2 linked regions of the Bacillus pumilus genome follow. The protein of the gene in region 2 interacts with the protein of the main gene of each other region in a pairwise test. Links are inferred from orthologs where the notes say so. Each region holds a gene or a part of one and is shown on either strand. Other genes may lie near its edges.

Region 1 (2,963 bases), 1.1 Mb from region 2 along the record:
TTGTGCCACCCGTAATGTTCATGATGACGCCTTGAGCACCATCGATCGCTGTTTCTAGAAGTGGTGAAGAAATGGCTTTCTTCGCTGCTTCAGCAGCACGGTTTTCACCTGTTGCGACACCAATACCCATAAGAGCCGAACCTTTATTGGACATGATTGTTTTCACGTCAGCAAAGTCAAGGTTAATCAGACCTGGTGTTGCAATTAAATCGGAAATCCCTTGAACACCTTGTCTAAGCACGTTATCTGCCGCGCGGAATGCTTCCAGCATTGGCGTGTTTTTATCAACAATTTCAAGCAAGCGATCGTTTGGAATCACGATTAATGTGTCAACTGCTTCTTTCATAGAAGCAATTCCTTCAACTGCTTGAAGCTGACGCTTTCTTCCTTCAAATGTGAAAGGACGAGTCACGACTCCAACTGTCAATGCACCAGAATCTTTTGCGATTTTTGCAATGACAGGTGCAGCACCCGTACCAGTTCCACCGCCCATACCAGCTGTAACGAAGACCATGTCTGCGCCTTTTAGTACTTCTTCAATCTGCTCTTTGCTTTCCTCAGCAGCCTTCTTACCGACCTCAGGATTCGCACCTGCTCCAAGCCCTCTTGTCAGCTTAGCACCGATTTGCATTTTAGTTTCTGCTTTTGATAGATTTAACGCCTGTGCATCTGTATTGACTGCAATAAAATCGACACCTTGTACGTCATTTTCGATCATTCGGTTGACAGCGTTATTCCCGCCGCCACCTACTCCGATTACTTTAATTGATGCTAGGCCGTCTATATTTGTTTCAAACTCCAACATGCTGAATCCTCCTAATCCGTCGAAAATCTAATTCTATTCCCAGAACATATTAAATAGTTTTTTCATTTTGCCCGGTTTTTTATTTGTCTCTTGTTGTGCTTTTTGTTTTACTTTCGGTCTTGGCTGCGCTTCTTTCACTTGTGGTGCAGAAGAAACCGGCTCCATGGATGCGCCTACTTCATGAAACGCCTCATCTGGCATTTGGAATCCAACCTGTCTGCCCTGAATCTTTGCATTGCGATAAGCAAAGTGGATCAGACCCACTCCTGTCATATATTGAGGCTCTCTCACCCCGATATAATTCGGACTTGCAATCCTGACATTGTTTTGCAAGACCGTTTGTGCAAGAGAAAGGATACCTGGTATGGCTGCCTGTCCACCTGTTAGAACGAATCCACCAGGCAAATCATGGACACCCATATTTCTTAATTCCTCTGCCACAAAGAGCAGGATTTCCTCCAGCCGCGCTTCAATAATGTTAGCCGCATCAAGTTGTGTATACGTTTGTTTTTGATCGGTACCGATCACAGAAACTTCAAATGTCTCCTCAGTCGATGCCTCATCATAAAACGCATGCCCAAATTGTTTTTTGATTCGTTCAGCTTCTTCAGTGGAAGTTCTAAGTCCTATAGACAAATCTTTTGTAATGTTCTCTCCGCCCAAAGGGATACTGTGAGTAGAATAGAGATGCCCGTTTTCAAATACGGAAATCGTTGTAGATCCGCCGCCAATATCGACAAGAGCTACCCCGAGATTTTTTTCATCTTTCGATAATGCTGCTGAGCCCGATGCGATTGGCTGCAAGCAAATATCCATAATTTCAATTCCAGCTCTTTCTACACAGCGGAGCCAGTTATGTAGAATCGTTTTAGAACCTGTAATTAACGATCCTTCCACCTCTAGCCGAACACCAAGCATTTTTTTCGGATCTGTGATCTCATCTCTTCCGTCGACGATAAATTGTCTCGGAATCACGTCTACGACGAGATGTTCTTGAGGAATAGATACTACTTGTGCTGCATCTAAGACACGTCTCACATCTTCAGCATGTATTTCTTTGTTTTCACTAGATACTGCGACCACGCCGCTCGTATTCTGAATATGAATGTGGTTTCCGTTAATTCCGACAATCGCCTTTTGTAAAGGAAATCCTACCATTCTCTCAGCCTGTTCAAATGCTTGTCTAATAGAATGAACTGTCTCATCTATATCAACAATCGATCCTTTTTTTAACCCCTCTGAAGGGACATTTCCAACACCTATAATGTTAAGCGAATCATCCGCCATTTCTCCGACGATGACTTTTATATTGGATGTACCGATGTCAAGGCTGACGTAAATTTCATTGTTGTTCATTCTATGGCACCTCCTCACATATCAATACTTTCTATTCTATTATTTGCTGAACAACAATACAATGAATGTGTTTTTACAAGTGTGTAACAAAACTTAAAAAATCAACATTTTTTATTAGGATTACTGAAAATATTCGTTACATCATATGTATATCCTTTTTTATGACTCACTTTTTTTCTTTTTTTCTCTTGAAATTGTCCATTTTGTTAGTAAAATTCTTCTGATAACTGCTATATTTTGAAACAATCTAACGCCGAATGCAAACATTCCGACTAAGTACAAGTCTACACCAAGATGGACGCCCAGAAAAGCTAAACTTATTGCGAGTATAATATTAAAGAAGAAGCCTGATACAAACACTAGTTCATCGTATGCCCCTTGCAGATGTGCTCGGATTCCACCAATCAATGTATCAAGCGCAGCAAGTACAGCGAGGGAAAGATAGTTAGAATACTCATTCGGTATCGTAAAATTTGTTAAGAAACCGATCGCAACTCCTATGATTAAGCCAAGTACAGGAAGCCACATTAAGATTTTCCCTCCTTTACATCTTCAAGAGGCTTCAATTCGTTTACTTGAATTGCACCGTCATATGCTTTTAAATGGATTTTTTTCTTCGGCTGGCTCATACTCAAGCTGAAGTTTTCCTGAGCAAACAAATCACCAATATCTGATACATTTAAACGGCTGTATAATTTGTCGGCCTGCTCACTAATCATTTTAATGTTGACTTCATCACTATCTAAGCTGTAACCATCTATTTTTGTCGTGCCATTAATATCTCGAATCACACTTGTATTAA
Region 2 (2,960 bases):
ATCAAAGCGGGTCTGATTGCAGCTTGCGGATTAACATTTGTTTATCTATCTCTTGCTTATTTAGGCGCTTCAAGTACACACGCCATTGGTTTTGTTGGAGATGGCAGTAAAATCTTGGCTCAGTCTTCTCAATTCCTATTTGGCAGTTTAGGAAATATTGTGTTGGGTGCCGCGATTACGGTTGCTTGTTTAACAACAAGTATCGGTCTCGTTACATCATGCGGAGAGTATTTCTCAAATTTATTACCTAAACTTTCTTATAAAATGGTCGTTACACTAGTGACATTATTCAGTTTTATCATTTCAAATTTTGGACTTGCTCATATTATCGCTTTCTCTGTACCAGTTTTAACTGCCATTTACCCGCTAGCGATTGTCATCATTGTGTTATCGCTGGCAGATAAATGGCTTGGTCAAAGAAGACCTGTTTATGTCCTTACTCTGATTTTAACTGGCTGCGTCAGTTTGTTTGACGGCTTAGTAGCAGCGAAACTCCCGATTGGACCAGTGGAGGAACTCTTTCAAACGATATTACCTTTATATGACCTTGGTATTGGCTGGGTTGTTCCTGCTATTTTCGGAGTGGTCATTGGGTTCGTTCTTTCTCTTTTCACTTCTTCTGCTTCCCAAAAGCGGGAGAAACAAGCATCTTAACAGAAAAAAGCTGAAGTCCTGTAAATGGACTTCAGCTTTTTTATTGGTGCTGATACTCTTTTTCTTGCTGAGCTAACAGCTTTTGGACAGCTCCGGGTGATGTTTTTTCAACAGCCGCAGCTGCTATATCAAATGATCCGTTGTAATCGTAAGCGTAAAATCTTCGTTCCGCCTCTTTTAGTTGTTCTGAAAGAATGTGGTTTTGGCTTCTAAAACGATTGCCGTATTGAATGATTCGTTCAATTTGATCCACTTTACTGAGCATTTCTTCTGTCTCATCCACAACATTTCTGACTGTGTCAGAGGCTTCTTTTAATTGTTGATTCACTGCCGGCATGTTGAGCGGCAGGTTTTCCAGCTGCTCATGCACTTGCTGGATCATCTCCTGCGCTTTTTCAGCCCGCTCTTTCATCTCAGCAGGTACACCTGGGATATTGCTTTTATGCAGCTGGCGGACTGTATCTGTCAGCATGGTTTTGAGCTCAGCCAGTGTTTCTCTCGCTTGTAATTCTTCTTTTCTTAATGATTGTAGATGACCTTTAAATGTGTCATGCAATGCTTTTGCATCATCGATAAACGTCTCCAGCTGATTGATTTCATCCATTAATAATGAATATGCCACGTGGTCACGATCAAGCTTCTCGCGGATTTGTTTCATCAGCTTTTCAATTTCTTCTAAACGTTTTTCGAATGCTTTCTGTTGATCGAGCTCTCCTGCTGTCAGCTTGTAGCTTTCTTTCACAAGAGCCGTTTCTGCCTTTGTTTGTGTGTGATCTTGTTCGATCTTCTCGAATGCTTCTGTGAGCTCAGGCATTTTGCTTTTGATTTCCTGACCTGCTTCTACTTCCGCCTCCAGCTGATCATACAGCGTCTCAATCGCATCATTGATCATTTGCAGAATGCTTGATGCCTCTTCTAAATTGAGTTCATCAATGAGCAATTTTTCCGCTCTCGCAAGCTGTTTGTTTAAAGTCTCCAGCTCTTTCGTGATCTGGATATGCTCCAGCTTGTAGCCTTTTTCTGTCATTTCTTGATATCCGTCTTTCAGCTTCGTCAGCTGACCTGGTACGGTCTGTTTGCAGTCTGCAATAAGCTTTGGTACATCATTGATATATAGCTGAAGCTGGTCGAGTCTGCGGTCTTGCTCAAGCAAAATCTTTCTTGCTTTCATGTAGTTTCCGTTTTCTGTTTCTTCCTCGTACTGCTTGATCCCTTCCCAGGCCTCATCTAAGTCCTGCTCCATTTTGTCATATAGGGTGCCATATAAATGGCTGTACGCAAGCAGATTTTTTCGAACCGTTTGATATTGCTCTTTGACCTTTTCAATGTCCTTGCGATTTTGCTCCTCGCTTGTGACAAGGTCTGCAATTTCTTTTAAAATGTCTTCAATGTTCGAATCAGCAGCACTCAGCAAGTCCTCAATATGCGTAAGAACCTGCTTGGCTTTGGAGAATCGATATTTATCAGAATACTCTTCTGCATCATATAATAGCTCCTCTACCTTTGGAAGATGGGCTGTGACGATATCGTCCCACTCTGCACGCCATCTTTCAAAAAATTGCTCTGTTTCTCCGGTCATTTTTAAATGTTTGATTTTTGAAATTTCTTCTACAATTGATCTGTTTAAAATTTCAATTTTCCATGCTTCCAATCGGTCAATCTCTTTATATATATTTTTTCGCAGGAAATAACCGACTGAAAACAAAGCAAGCAAAATGACAATTAAACCGATGATAAACTCCATAATGAGCCCCCTTGTTGTGATCTAAGTGATGTCAGGGTAAAAGTGTCCCGAGTAGACCTGAGAACCCTTTCGTGTCCGCTTTGCATTTGTCTTTTTATAAACAGGATCGTATGTTTTCCAATACCATCCATTCACGGTTTTATGTATGTTTTTCAAGAAAGTATTTGAGCGCTTTCTATCATTTGATCACACGTATCCATGTGACCTGCTTTTATGTATGCGGAAGCTGTCGTTTTCATTGTTATTATGATACCATGTAACCAGCATTTTTGGTCATGATTTTTCATTATTTTCGCTGATAAACATCACGTTTTTCAAAATATCGACAAGAGGTGACGACATGCTGAAGCAGGATGCACATCTACATACACCGTTTTGCCCGCACGGCTCGCTTGATTCATTTCATTCTTATATTGAAAAAGCCATCAAAAAGGGATTTGATTCCATAACCTTTACCGAGCATGCCCCTCTGCCTCCATCGTTTCGAGATCCAACACCAGAGCAGGATAGTGCCATGAAGCTCCAAGAACTTGACTCGTATATAACGAAATTAGATCAGCTG

What was found. Proteins that work in one complex are often made in the same cells at the same time.
Region 1: the proteins of ezrA (region 2) and ftsA interact in binary tests that used the Bacillus subtilis proteins (3 or more experiments, as listed by UniProt). The link is inferred for Bacillus pumilus from one-to-one orthologs.

Annotation. Positions count from the first base shown.
Region 1 is NZ_CP046128.1:1,420,405-1,423,367, reverse strand. What follows is about bases 1-2,901. They hold ftsA (cell division protein FtsA), read right to left. Parts: upstream 2,162-2,901; coding sequence 839-2,161; downstream 1-838. Other genes in these bases: GKC25_RS07030 (DUF881 domain-containing protein), read right to left, coding at 2,689-2,901; GKC25_RS07035 (small basic family protein), read right to left, coding at 2,321-2,689; ftsZ (cell division protein FtsZ), read right to left, coding at 1-805. Also shown: more of GKC25_RS07030, read right to left, coding at 2,902-2,963. UniProt on the Bacillus subtilis protein: Cell division protein that is required for the assembly of the Z ring. May serve as a membrane anchor for the Z ring. Binds and hydrolyzes ATP. Also involved in sporulation.
Region 2 is NZ_CP046128.1:2,543,976-2,546,935, forward strand. Bases 47-2,944 are described here. They hold ezrA (septation ring formation regulator EzrA), read right to left. Parts: upstream 2,399-2,944; coding sequence 695-2,398; downstream 47-694. Other genes in these bases: brnQ (branched-chain amino acid transport system II carrier protein), read left to right, coding at 47-654; hisJ (histidinol-phosphatase HisJ), read left to right, coding at 2,739-2,944. Also shown: more of brnQ, read left to right, coding at 1-46; more of hisJ, read left to right, coding at 2,945-2,960. UniProt on the Bacillus subtilis protein: Negative regulator of FtsZ ring formation; modulates the frequency and position of FtsZ ring formation. Inhibits FtsZ ring formation at polar sites. Interacts either with FtsZ or with one of its binding partners to promote depolymerization.